2 regions of the Streptomyces lunaelactis genome follow, and region 1 is predicted to be linked to the other one. Evidence: riboswitches for the same ligand, from Rfam matches in the RefSeq annotation. Region 1 holds a riboswitch; the other holds the start of a gene.

Region 1 (7,331 bases):
GGTGTGCACCTGGAACGCCGCCCGGCGCACGGCCTTGGCCAGGGCCGGGTCCGGGTGCGCGGCCGCCAGGGCGACCAGGACCTGGACCGTTCGCGGGTGGCCGCCGACCCGGACCGCCTCGAGCAGCGCGGGGACCGTGCCCTGCACCGCGGAGTCGAGATGACGCAGGAGCAGCTGGGGCTCGCCGTGGTCGGCGACGGCCGCCGCGGTGTCGACCCAGAGCCAGGTCGCTTCCTCGCGGGTGAGGACGTCGGCCGCGTCCTCGGGGTCCGCTCCCTCGTACTCGGCGAGCCAGAGCAGGACGTAGGGCCGCAGTGAGGGCTCGTCGGCGGCGGCTCGGACCTCGGGCTCGGCGGGGGCGCCGACGACGCGCAGGGCCTCGAAGGCGAGTCCGCGCAGCAGGGCGTCCTCGCCGCGGGCCACGGCGAGAAGTTCGGTGACGGCGCTGGAGACGGTGCGGGCGGCGAGCCAGGCGCGGTACTCGGCGCGGGCCGGGCCGGGGGTGAGCCGGGCACAGCCGCGCACCATGTCCTCGGCGGACTGCTCGATATTGCCCGCGGGGCTCTGGGCGGCGACGCAGATCTGCTCGAGCTTGACCCAGACCGCCCAGTTGCCGAGCGGGGTGAGGGTGGCGGACCGGCCCTTGTCCAGGGTGAGGGCGCCGACGGCGGACAGGCCCTCCAGGGCCCAGTCGAGAAGGAGGGAGACGGGAACGCCCGGACGGTCCTCGGTCCCGGACTCGGGACGGGGATCGGATTCGGTCAAGGGGTGGGGATCGGGCCCGGACCCGTGCCCGTGCTCCGCGTCGGCGGGGCGCGGACCGGCGTGCGAACCGTACGGGACCTCGCAGCGCTCCTCGCGGAGTTCGGCGACGCGCTGCTGCAGGAGGTCGAGCAGGACCGGTACGAGCACGGGTCCTGCCGAGAGCTGGAGGAGGGAGAGCACCTGGGGGACGGCTTCGACGACCTCGGCGACCGCCGTGGGGGCGACATCGCCGGGTGCGGGGTGGATCAGCGACCAGGCGTCGAAGAGGGCGACCCAGCCGCGCAGCACGGCCATGTCGTCGCGGTCCCAGGCGCGCAGCCGCCAGCCGGGGCGTGCGGTGTCACCGTGCAGCTCGACCAGGCCGGCGAGACGGGCCCGGTCCCAGCCGACGCGTACCTGGAGCGGGGTCAACTCCAGGGCGGCCGCGGCCCGTTCCTGGGCGCGCTCGGCGAGTGGGGCGGTGCTGGGGTCCCTCTCGACGGCCGCCCAGCGGGCGATGCGTACGGCGTCGGCGAGGACCGCCCTCGCCTGGCGGGCCAGCTCGGCGGGGGGCGGAGTTCCCTCGGGAGGCCGCGGGGCCGGCCGGGTGCGCCGGGTCGTCACGGCCCGCCGTGCGGTGGCCAACGATCGCGGGCGGACAAGACGGAGTCTGGAGTTGCGCGCCAATTGCTCATCAGGCTTTCGGGACGTCACGGGGGCAGTCTTCCCGCTGACGGCCCGAAAGCCCAAACGGAACCTGGTCGGCCGGACAGAGCGGCCGTCCCGTCAGGGACTGTCCGGCGACATCTCGGACAGGTCCCGGCTACATCAGGGGGGTGAGGAAGCGCCGGAGGGCCTCTTCGTAACTCACGGGGGCCGCGTTCCACATCGCGGCGTGCGGGGCGTGCCGGACGGTGTGCAGGGTGATCAGTTCGGGGCGGCGGGCGGCGAGTTCACGGGAGAGCCCCCAGGGCGCGAGGGTGTCGTCCGGGCCGTGGAAGATCAGGGTCGGTACGCGCAGGCCGTTCGGGTCGGCCGCTTCGAGCAGCCGGTCGCCGTGCAGCCCGGTCCTGCCCTGGGCCGCCCTGACGACAAGGGGCAGCAGGGGCCCCGGGGTGCCGCGGGCGGCGGCCAGATTGCGCAGGGTCGTTCCCCAGTCCAGGACCGGGGAGTCCAGCACGAGTCCGCTGATCCGGTCGCGCAGCGAGGAGTTTGCCGCCGCGTGCAGGGCCATCGAGGCTCCGGTGGACCAGCCGTGCAGGACGACACGCGCGGCTCCGTGGCGGACGGCATAGCGGATGGCCGCGTCCAGGTCGCGCCATTCGGAGTCGCCGAGGTGAGCGAGTCCGTCCGGGGGCCTGGGGGCACCGAGGTCCCCGCGGTAGGCGAGATCGAGCACCGGGAAGTGGTGGGCGCTGAGGAACTCCATGATGTTCATGGGGTGCTCCCGTGTGGTGCCCAGGCCGTGCACGGTGATGACCCAGGTGTCGCGGGCGCCGGGCACGAACCAGGCGGGCAGCGCGCCGAGTTCGCCGGGGATGTCGATATCGCTGTGCTTGAGGCCGAGCGCGCTGGCCGGGTCGCCGCTGTGCACCTGCGGGGTGAGCCGCACCCGGGTGCGCGGGTCCAGGGTGCCGTGGCTGACCCGTTCCAGGCGGCGTACGACGGTGTCGGGGGCGTGCGGGACCTCGTCGAGTACGGCGCCGACGACCGCGTGGACGTCGGGGCCCTCCAGGCCGTACGTACCGGGGCGCAGCGAGGCGAGGCTGCGGGTGAGGGTCAGCCTGCCCGGGGCCGTGGCGTGCACGGTGAGCCGGGGGTCGCCGGGCAGGGGCCGGCCGAGCGGCGCCTTGAGCGCCGCGTCGCTCGCGTAGCGGCCGGCCGCGATCGCGGCCGCGCCGACGCCGATCAGAGTGGTGACGGCTGCTGCCGCCGCTATAGCCGGGCGCACTGTTCCAGTGTCGGCACCCACCGGCCGCGCTGCCAGTGGGCGGGGGCCGCAGGTGTCGGGGAGCCTCAGGTGCTGGGCCGGGGCCGGCCGTAGCCCTGGAGTTTCTCCTCCACCTCGCGCAGCTGGGACCTGGAGAGCAGGCTGGGCGAGTATCCGGGCAGCGCCGCCGCGGTCAGCCAGAGCCTGCACATCCACTCCAGCTGGGCGGTGCGGTCGTAGGCCTGGTCGAGGGAGTCGCCGTAGGTGACCGTTCCGTGGTTCTGGAGCAGACACCCGGTGCGGTCCCGCAGGGCGCGCAGCATGTTCGCGGCCAGCTCGTCCGTTCCGTACAGGGCATACGCGGCGACGCGGACAGGTCCGCCGAGGGCAGCCGCCATGTAGTGGATCAGCGGGACCTCGGGGACCAGGGTGGAGACGGCGGTGGCGTGCACGGCGTGGGTGTGCACCACGGCGCCCGCGTGGGTGTTCCGGTAGACCTGGAGGTGCAGCGGCAGCTCGCTGGTGGGGGCGAGATCGCCCAGGACCTGGTTGCCGTCGAGATCGACGGCGACGGCGTCCTCGGGAGTGAGACGGTCGTAGGGCACTCCGCTCGGGGTGACCAGGACGAGTCCGCCGGCCCGTACCGAGACATTGCCCGATGTGCCCACCACCAGGCCTTCGGCCGCCGTTCTGCGGGCCGTGGCCACGAGGTCTTCCCACGCCCGCCCGATCGCGTCCTGCCGTACCTCATCGGTCATGCGGTGATCCTGTCAGGCGGCTGCGGCGTGCCGCAGGGCGTCGAGTGACGGAGATCTCTTCAACCCGCACAAATGCCGCTTCCGGCGCCTCGCGGAACCCCCTCGGGCAACCCTGACGCAAGCCCGACACGGTCTGACGCACCGCTGTGGCCACTCCCCCTGAGGAGCGGGGTGATGGATCCTCACTTAACGACACCGCAACGCCCGTCGTAGTTCATCTTCCGTTCATCCAGGTTAACTACGTTCGCCGCGCCACTGACGTCAAACGATTGCCTGGGTAAATGGAACACATCACCTTGCTCCTTGCGATTGTGATCGTGACAGCGCTCGTGTTCGATTTCACGAACGGATTCCATGACACCGCCAACGCGATGGCGACGACCATCTCGACCGGCGCGCTCAAGCCCAAGACAGCGGTGGCCATGTCCGCCGCGCTCAACCTCGTCGGCGCGTTCCTGTCCGTGGAGGTCGCCAAGACGATCTCCAGCGGCCTCGTGACCGAGGCGGGCATCACACCCGAAGTCATCTTCGCGGCGCTCGTCGGCGCCATCCTCTGGAACCTGATGACCTGGCTGATCGGCCTGCCGTCCAGTTCCTCGCACGCCCTGATGGGCGGTCTGATCGGCGCCACCATCGCCTCGGTCGGCGTCAGCGGTGTCAACGGCGGCACCGTCGTCACCAAGGTGCTGATCCCCGCGATCGCCGCCCCGCTGGTCGCCGGCATCGCGGCCTTCCTCGCCTCCCGGCTGACGTACAAGATCGGCAAGAACGCCGACGAGAAGGCCACCGCGAAGGGTTACCGCACCGGCCAGATCGCCTCGGCCGGCCTGGTCTCCCTGGCCCACGGCACCAACGACGCGCAGAAGACGATGGGCATCATCACGCTGGCGCTCGTCGCCGGCGGTGTGCTCTCCCCCGGCTCCAACCCCCCGATGTGGGTCATCCTCTCCGCCGGTCTCGCGATCGCGATGGGCACCTACCTCGGCGGCTGGCGCATCATCCGCACCATGGGCAAGGGCCTCACCGACCTCCAGCCGCAGCAGGGCTTCGCCGCCCAGACCAGCGCGGCCAGCGTCATCCTCGCCTCCTCCAACCTCGGCTTCTCGCTGTCGACCACGCACTCCTGCTCCGGCGCGGTGATGGGCGCCGGCCTCGGCCGCAAGGGCGGCGTGGTCCGCTGGTCCACCGCCACCCGGATGTTCGTCGCCTGGGGCCTGACCCTGCCCGCCGCCGGCCTGGTCGCCGCGGGCTCGGAGTTCGTGACCAAGCAGGGCGACTGGGGCGTCGCGGCCGTCGCGGTCTTCCTGATCGGCGCCTGCACCGCGATCTGGTTCGTCTCCCGCCGCCAGGTCGTCGACCACACCAACGTCAACGACGTGAGCGCCGACGCCGAGCCCGCGGGCGTCGTGACCGCGGCCATCGCGGCCGTCACCCCGCCGCCGGCCGGCACGCCCGCGAACGACGACCTCAAGACGACCATCCCGGCTCCGGCCCCCGCCGGCTCCGAGCCGACGCAGCCGGCCACGGTGTAAGGACAGATCTGCATGAACATCGACTGGGTAGCTCTCGGCTCCGTCTTCGGCGTGAGCCTCGTCGCCACCGTCGCCCTGGTGGGCCTGTTCACCCTCGGCGTGGTGGGCCTGACCAAGCAGGAGTCGGCGTCCGGACAGGGCGGCGGCACCGCGGCAATGGCGCGCACCGGTGCGTACGCCTGCTTCGCGCTCTGCGCGGCGGCCGTGTCGTACGGGATCTATCTGATCGTCACCTGACGGCACAGCCGCAACGGCACAGCTTCACCGGCCGGGCCGGACACACCCTCGGGTGCGTCCGGCCCGGCTTTCCGCTGCCCTGGGCGCGGCGCCCGGCCGACTGCCCGGTGTGGGGCTCGGCACACTGTCCCACCGCAGGTCAAGGGCGAGTTGACGGGCGTTCGCGAGCGTGGTGGACTGCCGAGGCCATTACGGCGGCAGAAGAGGAAGCCGGTGCGAATCCGGCGCGGTCCCGCCACTGTCACCGGGGAGCACATCCCCGGAAGCCAGGAACTCTCACCGCCGATCACGTCGAACCAGGGCGCGGACACCCTGAGTGAGGACATATCGCCATGCCCGGCTGCCGTTCCGTTCCCGCTGTCAGTACGAAGGTCGATCCCAGGGTCACTCGAGGCGTAACGGCGGCCTGAACCCATGCGTGTCGACCGTGAGTTCGTGTACGGCGCCATCGCCGGTCTGGCCGGTGACCTGCTGCTCGGCGATCCTCGCCGGGGGCATCCGGTCGCCGCGTTCGGGCGGGCCGCAGGCGCTGTCGAGCAGGTGCTGTGGCGTGATCACCGCGGCTGGGGCGCCCTGCACACCGCCCTGTGCGCCGGAGGTGCCGCCGCCGGTGCCGCGCTTGTTTCGCGCGGTGCGCGGGGCCGCGGCGCCGCATCCGTCGCGCTGACCGCCGCCGCCACCTGGGCCGTTGTCGGGGGTACGTCGCTGGGCCGCGAGGCGCGGGCCATCGGTGGCGCGCTCGCGGCCGGGGATCTGGAGGTGGCGCGGGAGCGGCTGCCGCATCTGTGCGGGCGCGATCCGCAGTACCTGGACGAGCGGCAGATCGCGCGCGCCGTCGTGGAGTCCGTCGCCGAGAACACCTCCGACGCGGTCGTGGGCGCGCTCGTGTGGGGTGCGCTCGCGGGTGTGCCGGGTCTGGTGGGCTTCCGGGCGGTCAACACGCTGGACGCGATGGTCGGGCACAAGTCGCCCCGGTACCGGCGGTTCGGCTGGGCGTCGGCACGCCTCGACGATGTGGCCGGCTGGCCGGGGGCCCGGCTCACCGCCGGTCTTGCGGTGCTCGCGGGCGGGGACGCGCCCGGGGCCGTACGGGCGTGGCGGGCCGATGCGAGGAAGCACCCGAGCCCGAACGCGGGGCCGGTGGAGGCCGCGTTCGCGGGGGCGCTCGGCGTACGGCTCGGCGGGACCCTCTCGTACGGCGGCCGGGTCGAGCACCGGCCCGTGCTCAACGGCTCGGGCCGCACCGTGGAGTTCGGTGACATCGAACGCGCCGTGCGGCTCTCCCGCCGCGTCGGCTGGCTGACTCTGGCGGCCTGCGCGGCGGGCCGCCTGGCGGGTCACGCGCTGCGCGCGCGGCGCGCGGGAAAGGGGCGGGGATGAGCAGGCGCAGAGGCGGCGGGCTGCTGGTCGCGGGGACGACGTCCGACGCGGGCAAGAGCGTCGTCACGGCCGGGATCTGCCGATGGCTCGTACGGCAGGGAGTGAAGGTCGCGCCCTTCAAGGGACAGAACATGTCGCTCAATTCGTTCGTGACGCGCGAGGGCGCGGAGATCGGGCGGGCCCAGGCGATGCAGGCGCAGGCGGCGCGCGTGGAGCCCACAGCGCTGATGAATCCCGTACTGCTCAAGCCGGGGAGCGACCGTTCGAGCCAGGTGGTCCTGATGGGCAAGCCGGTGGGCGAACTGAGCGCCCGCGGCTACCACGGGGGGCGGCAGGAGGCTCTCCTGGGCACCGTCGTGGAGTGCCTGGAGGAGCTGCGGGGCACGTATGAAGCCGTGATCTGTGAGGGGGCGGGCAGTCCGGCCGAGATCAATCTGCGGCGTACGGACATCGTGAACATGGGCATCGCGCGGGCGGCCCGGCTCCCGGTGCTCGTGGTCGGGGACATCGACCGCGGGGGCGTCTTCGCCTCGTTCTTCGGGACCACCGCGCTGCTCAGTGCCGAGGATCAGGCGCTGGTCGCCGGGTACATCGTCAACAAGTTCCGGGGCGATGTGTCGCTGCTCGAGCCCGGCATCGAGATGCTGCGGGGGCTGACCGGGCGGCACACGTACGGGATTCTGCCGTACGCCCACGGTCTCGGCATCGACGAGGAGGACGGGCTGCGGGTGTCCCTGCGCGGCGCGGTAC
Region 2 (7,331 bases), 3.7 Mb from region 1:
AGGCGATCGCGTCGGCGTCGGGCGCGGAGGCCTGCTGCACGGGGATGGGAGCGGACTGAGCGGCGCGGGCGATGCGCGTCGCCGGGCGGGAGCGCAGGTAGTACGTCGTCTTCAGCCCCTGCTTCCAGGCGTACGCGTACATCGAGCTGAGCTTGCCGATCGTCGGCGTCTCCAGGAACAGGTTCAGCGACTGGCTCTGGTCCAGGAACGGCGTACGGGCCGCCGCCATGTCGATCAGGCCGCGCTGCGGGATCTCCCACGCCGTGCGGTACAGCGCGCGGACTTCGTCCGGGATCCAGCTGAAGCCCTGCACCGAACCGCTGGACTCGCGCAGCGCCTCACGGGTCTGCGCGTCCCATACGCCGAGCTTCTTCAGCTCCGCCACCAGGTAGCCGTTGACCTGGAGGAACTCACCGCTCAGCGTCTCGCGCTTGAAGAGGTTGGAGACCTGCGGCTCGATGCACTCGTACACACCGGCGATCGAGGCGATGGTCGCGGTCGGCGCGATGGCGAGCAGCAGGGAGTTGCGCATACCGCTCGACGCGACCCGGGCGCGCAGCGCGTCCCAGCGCTCCGGCCAGTTGAGCTCGGCGTCGTAGTGGTCGGGGTGCAGCACGCCACGGGCCGCACGCGTCTGGGACCAGGCGGGCAGCGGGCCGTTGCGCTCGGCGAGTTCGCAGGACGCCTCGTAAGCGGCGAGCATGATCCGCTCGGCGATCTTCGTGGAGAGCGCCTTCGCCTCGGGCGAGCCGAAGGGCAGGCGGAGCTTGAAGAAGACGTCCTGGAGACCCATCGCGCCCAGGCCCACCGGGCGCCACTTGGCGTTGGAGCGGCCGGCCTGCTCGGTCGGGTAGAAGTTGATGTCGACGACGCGGTCGAGGAAGGTGACGGCCGTACGGACGGTCTCGTCCAGCCGCTCCCAGTCGATGTCTCCCGACGCGAGCACGAACGAACCGAGGTTGACCGAGCCGAGGTTGCAGACGGCCGTCTCCCCGTCGTCCGTCACCTCCAGGATCTCGGTGCACAGGTTCGAGGAGTGGACGACCCTGCCCGGCTCGGCGGTCTGGTTGGCCGTGCGGTTCGAGGCGTCCTTGAACGTCATCCAGCCCTGGCCCGTCTGGGCGAGCGTCCGCATCATCCGGCCGTACAGTTCACGGGCCGGCATGGACTTCTGCGCAAGACCCGCGGCCTCCGCCTTGCGGTACGCGGCGTCGAACTCGTCGCCCCACAGGTCGACCAGCTCCGGCACATCGGCAGGCGAGAACAGCGACCAGTCGCCGTCGGCCTCGACGCGGCGCATGAATTCGTCCGGGATCCAGTGCGCGAGGTTCAGATTGTGCGTACGCCGGGCGTCCTCACCGGTGTTGTCGCGCAGCTCCAGGAACTCCTCGATGTCGGAGTGCCAGGTCTCCAGGTAGACGGCGGCGGCGCCCTTGCGCCGGCCGCCCTGGTTCACCGCGGCGACCGAGGCGTCGAGGGTCTTGAGGAACGGGACGATGCCGTTGGAGTGCCCGTTGGTGCCGCGGATCAGCGAACCGCGCGAGCGGATACGGGAGTAGGAGAGGCCGATGCCGCCCGCGTGCTTCGACAGCCGCGCCACCTGGTGGTAGCGGTCGTAGATCGAGTCGAGCTCGTCCAGCGGCGAGTCCAGCAGATAGCAGGAGGACATCTGCGGGTGGCGGGTGCCGGAGTTGAAGAGCGTGGGGGACGAGGGGAGGTAGTCCAGTCGGCTCATCAGGCCGTACAGGGCGGCGACCTCGTCCAGGGCGCGGGTGCTGTCGTTCTCGGCGAGCCCGCAGGCGACGCGCAGCATGAAGTGCTGGGGCGTCTCGATCACCTGACGGGTGATCGGGTGGCGGAGGAGGTAGCGGCTGTAGAGGGTGCGCAGCCCGAAGTAGCCGAAGCGGTCGTCGGCGGCCCGGTCGATGAGGGAGTCGAGGCGTGCGGTGTGCAGCGTCACGAACTCGGCCGTACGGTCGGCGATCAGACCCTCACGGTGCCCCACCGCGACGGAGGCGGAGAACGACACCGCGCCCTGTCCGGCTGCCTCGTCTGCGATATGACGGGTCAGCAGACGAGCGGCGAGCCGCGAGTAGGCCGGGTCCTCGGAGATCAGCCCCGCGGCAGCGTCGGTGGCCAGGCTCCGGAGCTCGGCCGCGTCCGATCCGGCGTGCCGGCCGCGCAGCGCGGCGGCGGCGACCCGTCCCGGGTCGGTGTCCGGCAGATCGGCGGTGAGATCGGTCAGGGTCCGCAGAAGCGCGGTCCCGGGGCCGTCGGCCACCTGCTGCTCAAAGATGCCTGAAGCCGGATCGGCTGGCGCGATGGTCACGTGGGGCTCTCCCTCGCTCGGCTCTGGGCCGACGGGGGTTGGGGGCACGGGCGCACGCCACGGGGGACGGCTCACCGCGTCCACCGGCCCAACCGCGAGGCCCGGACGTCTCGGCACCCGGTTCGGTCGAGCCGGGTGCACCGTCGGCAGGTCCTCGGACTGGCGGGGCACGACAAAGCGCACCACATCACACCGTTGCGGGACAGTTCCGGATTCGCACCGGATTCCCCTGCGTCGACAGCGAGCATGAGCATACATGTGGGGGCCGCTGGATGAAGCAGCCCCCACATGTTGTGTGTCGCGTCGTGCGCCGGCAACTCAAGCCTCGCCGGCGATTGAGCCGCGGGGTCCGGGGCGGAGCCCCGGTTGCCCGTCGTAGGTCACCCGGTCAGCAGCAGCGGAACCCTTCGCGCGGATCCGCCTCCCGTGCGTCCATCCGGCTGCGCTCGAACTCCCGCCGGGTCATGACCTCGGCGGCCGGGTCGCAGGACCTCGTGTGGGCGACGTACTTGTCGTACACCGCCTCGCCGGACAGCTCGTGCACGTACCAGCGGACCCGGTCCGCGGCGCGTCGCAGTCCGGCCATCACGGCGAGCCGGTCCCGGCCGGCACCTCGGCCGGGGCGTGGGCGGGCTCCTTGCGGATGCCGCCTCCGGCCCCCAGCCCGGCCGCCACCAGTTCGGCCTTCTCCTCCGGGGTGGGGAACATGCCGGCCGGGGCGACCAGTTCGGACTCGGTGTGCGGGACCTCGGAGAGCCGTATGCCCTCCGGGCTGCGGACGGCCTTGAAACAGACCCGGGCCGCATCGGCGATGACCACGATGATGAGAATCGCGAAGAGGGCCGAAAGCACGCCGTCGACGGTGGAGTTGGTGACGACGGTGTGCATGTCGTCGACCGTCTTCGCGGGTGGCAGCACCTTGTCGGCGTCGATCCCCGCCTGGTACTTGTCCCGTTGGGCGAAGAAGCCCACCCGGGGGTCGTCCGAGAAGATCTTCTGCCAGCTCGCGGTGAGCGTGACGGCGGCGTCCCAGGCGAGTGGAACCGCGGTGACCCAGGCCCACTTGAGGCGGCCGGACTTGATGAGCAGCGTGGTGCAGACGGCCAGTGCCACGGCGGCCAGCAGCTGGTTGGCGATGCCGAACAGCGGGAACAGCTGGTTGATGCCGCCCAGCGGGTCGTGCACGCCGACCCAGAGGAAGTAGCCCCAGCCGCCCACGACGACCGCGCTGGCGAACCAGACGCCCGGCTTCCAGCTGACCTGGCGGAACGGCTTGTAGACGTTGCCCAGCATGTCCTGGAGCATGAAGCGGCCGACCCGGGTGCCCGCGTCCACCGTGGTGAGGATGAACAGCGCCTCGAACATGATCGCGAAGTGGTACCAGAACGCCTTCATCCCTGCGCCGCCGATGACGGCCGAGAAGATCTCCGACATGCCGAGCGCGAAGGTCGGCGCACCGCCGGTACGCGACAGCAGGCTGGCCTCCTCGACGTCCGCGGCGGCCTTCGCCAGTGCATCGGGCGAGATGGTGAAGCCGAGGCCGGCCACCGCCTCGGACGCCGACTGGACCGTGGTTCCGACCACACCGGCGGGGGAGTTGATCGCGAAGTACAGGCCGGGGTCGATGATGCAGGCCGTGATCATCGCCATGATGGCGACGAACGACTCGGTCAGCATGGCCCCGTAGCCGATCATCCGGATCTGCGTCTCCTTCTGGATCATCTTCGGGGTCGTACCCGAGGAGACCAGGGAGTGGAAGCCCGAGAGCGCGCCACAGGCGATGGTGATGAAGACGAAGGGGAACATCGAGCCGGCGAAGACCGGCCCGTCGCCGCGGCTCGCGAACTCCGTGACCGCGTCCATCTTCAGCGTCGGCAGGGCGATGACGACGCCCAGCGCCAGCAGCACGATGGTGCCGACCTTCATGAAGGTCGAGAGATAGTCGCGGGGCGCGAGCAGCATCCAGACCGGGAGTACGGAAGCGAAGAATCCGTACACCACCATCCAGATGACCAGCGTGCCCGGCTCCAGCGTGAAGGTGTCGGCCCACGACGACTCGGCGACCCAGCCGCCCGCGACGATGGCGAGCAGCAGCAGCGAGACGCCGATGAGCGAGACCTCGGTGACCTTGCCCGGCCGCAGGATGCGCAGGTAGACACCCATCAGCAGGGCGATCGGGATGGTCATGCCGATGGAGAAGACGCCCCACGGCGAATGCGCCAGGGCGTTGACGATGACCAGCGCCAGCACGGCGAGCAGGATGATCATGATGGCGAAGACCGCGATCAGCGCGGCCGCCCCGCCGAACGGTCCTATCTCGTCGCGGGCCATCTGCCCCAGCGACTTGCCGTTGCGCCGCGTGGAGAAGAACAGCGTCACCATGTCCTGGACCGCGCCGGCGAAGATGACGCCGACGATGATCCAGATCGTGCCGGGCAGATAGCCCATCTGCGCGGCGAGGACCGGGCCGACCAGCGGGCCCGCGCCCGCGACCGCCGCGAAGTGGTGCCCGAAGAGCACCCGGCGGTCGGTGGGGTGGAAGTCGACACCGTTGTCGAGCCGCTCGGCCGGGGTGGCCCGGGTCTTGTCGACCTTCAGTACGCGATGGGCGATGAAGCGTGAGTAGAAGCGGTAGCCGATCGCGTACGAGCCGAGTGCGGCCGCGAGCATCCAGGCGGCCGAGATCTCCTCACCGCGGGAGAGCGCGAGCACGGCCCAGCCGGCCGCGCCCACGAGCGCGACGAGCGACCATATGACGATCGACTTCGGAGCGAGGCCTCTCCGCGCTGTGTTCGGTGGTGCTTCCGGCTCTGGCATGGTGCAACCGTCCCCTCGCTGATCACCTGTTGTAATGCGCAGGAAATCTAGGCGAGCGTTTCGTGCAGCGTCACCCCCCGTCCGCATATCGGTACGACAACGCTTTCGCGTTCAACCGCCCTCAGCAGCAGCGGAATCCCCCACTCGGGTCCGACTCCTGGCGGTCCGTCCGCATCCGCTCGAATTCCCGCCGGGACAGCACGGACACGGCTGGATCGCGCGAGCGGGCATGCGTGACATATCTGCCGTACGCCGACTCGTCCATCAATTCCCGCACGTACCACCGCACCGCGCCGGCGGCCCGCCGCAGCCCGCCGCTCAGCGTCCCGCGCCCGAGCATCCCGCGCCTCCGTCCAGCCGGCCGTCGGCCGGGTCAGTCCTGCGGCCGCTGCAGCCGCGCCACGAACTTGTACCGGTCGCCGCGGTACACCGAGCGGACCCACTCCACCGGCTCGCCCTGCGCGTCCAGCGAGTGGCGCGAGAGCATCAGCATCGGCAGGCCCACGTCCGTACCGAGCAGCCCGGCCTCGCGCGGGGTGGCCAGCGAGGTCTCGATCGTCTCCTCGGCCTCTGCCAGCCGGACGTTGTACACCTCCGCCAGCGCCGTGTAGAGCGAGGTGTACTTCACCAGGCTGCGGCGCAGCGCCGGGAAGCGTTTGGCCGACAGGTGCGTCGTCTCGATCGCCATCGGTTCACCGCTCGCCAGCCGCAGCCGTTCGATCCGCAGCACCCGTCCGCCCGCCGAGATGTCGAGCAGCCCGGCCAGCGTGTCGTCGGCCGTGACGTACCCGATGTCCAGCAACTGCGAGGTGGGCTCGAGGCCCTGGGCCCGCATGTCCTCGGTGTACGAGGTGAGCTGAAGCGCCTGTGAGACCTTGGGCTTGGCGACGAATGTGCCCTTGCCCTGGATCCGCTCGAGCCTGCCCTCGACGACCAGTTCCTGGAGCGCCTGCCGCACCGTCGTGCGCGAGGTGTCGAACTCGGCGGCGAGCGTGCGCTCCGGCGGCACCGGCGTGCCGGGCGGGAGAGTTTCGGTCATGTCGAGCAAGTGGCGCTTGAGCCGGTAGTACTTGGGCACACGCGCGGTACGGGTCACCGCTCCGCCCTCGGCCTCCGTGCCGCCCCCGTCCGTGGTCATGGCCCGCCTTCCCGATGCTGCTGCCGTCACCGGCTCCTCCGTCTGTCGCGGCTCACATGGTGGCACGGTCCGGTCACGGGTCGTCGCCCTCCCTCAGGTGTCGGTCCGATAACGGAGGCGACAGCCCTTCTTATACACCCTTGACACCCCTAAAGGTCTAGGCCAAGCTCCGAGTACTGGTCTAAACCATTAAAGACCAGGTCCCAGCCCCACGAGCAGTACTCGGCGCATGTCTCCGTATGTCTTTGCGGTGGGCGGGGGGTTGCAGCATCCCTGAGGAGGGTGGCGTGAAGCGCAAGCTCATCGCGGCAATAGGCGTCGCGGGCATGATGGTCGGTATTGCCGCGTGTGGCTCGGACGACGGTGGCGAGAACAAGGCGGGGGCCGACGGCTTCAAGGGCCAGACCCTGACGGTCTGGGCGATGGACGGCTCGACGCCGGACCAGTGGCAGAAGGACCTCAGCGCCGAGTTCGAGAAGAAGACCGGCGCGACGGTCAAGTTCGAGGTCCAGCAGTGGAACGGCATTCAGCAGAAGCTGACCACGGCCCTGTCCGAGGAGAACCCACCGGACGTTTTCGAGATCGGCAACACCCAGACCGCGGCGTACGCCAAGACCGGCGGCCTCGCCGACCTCGGCGAGCTCAAGAAGGAGATCGGCACGGACTGGTCCGAGATCCTGAACAAGGCCTCGGTCGTGGACGGCAAGCAGTACGCCGCCCCCTGGTACTTCGCCAACCGCGTGGTCATCTACAACAAGGCGGTCTTCAAGGAGGCGGGCATCGCCGCGCCGCCGAAGACCCGTGACGAGTTCTTCGCGGCGCTCGACAAGATCAAGGCCAAGGGCAAGGAGCCGCTGTACCTGCCCGGCCAGAACTGGTACTTCTTCGACGGCCTCACCATCGGCAAGGGTGCCGAGCTCGTGAAGAAGGACGGCGACAAGTGGGTCTCCAACCTGGACGACCCCAAGATCGCCGAGGCCGCCGAGCTCTACAAGAAGTACCAGGCCTACTCCAAGGCCCCCAAGGACAAGGACGAGGCCACCCCGC

What was found. Region 1 has a riboswitch for cobalamin ahead of SLUN_RS08940 (cobalamin biosynthesis protein). Riboswitches for the same ligand answer to the same signal wherever they lie in the genome.
Region 2: linked by a shared signal. The riboswitch ahead of SLUN_RS26550 (ribonucleoside-diphosphate reductase subunit alpha) and the one ahead of SLUN_RS08940 (cobalamin biosynthesis protein) in region 1 are both predicted to bind cobalamin.

The regions. Positions count from the first base shown of each region.
Region 1 covers NZ_CP026304.1:1,990,289-1,997,619, forward strand. Annotated here, with positions in the region: gene SLUN_RS08915 (hypothetical protein) at 1-1,458, opposite strand, end outside; gene SLUN_RS08920 (alpha/beta hydrolase) at 1,568-2,695, opposite strand; gene SLUN_RS08925 (class II aldolase/adducin family protein) at 2,761-3,432, opposite strand; gene SLUN_RS08930 (inorganic phosphate transporter) at 3,714-4,964, shown strand; gene SLUN_RS08935 (hypothetical protein) at 4,977-5,201, shown strand; cobalamin riboswitch at 5,358-5,499, shown strand; gene SLUN_RS08940 (cobalamin biosynthesis protein) at 5,616-6,581, shown strand; gene SLUN_RS08945 (cobyric acid synthase) at 6,578-7,331, shown strand, end outside.
Region 2 covers NZ_CP026304.1:5,721,342-5,728,672, forward strand. Annotated here, with positions in the region: gene SLUN_RS26550 (ribonucleoside-diphosphate reductase subunit alpha) at 1-2,329, opposite strand, end outside; cobalamin riboswitch at 2,458-2,583, opposite strand; gene SLUN_RS26555 (YbdD/YjiX family protein) at 2,718-2,915, opposite strand; gene SLUN_RS26560 (carbon starvation CstA family protein) at 2,915-5,146, opposite strand; gene SLUN_RS26565 (CstA-like transporter-associated (seleno)protein) at 5,268-5,486, opposite strand; gene SLUN_RS26570 (GntR family transcriptional regulator) at 5,520-6,284, opposite strand; gene SLUN_RS26575 (extracellular solute-binding protein) at 6,572-7,331, shown strand, end outside.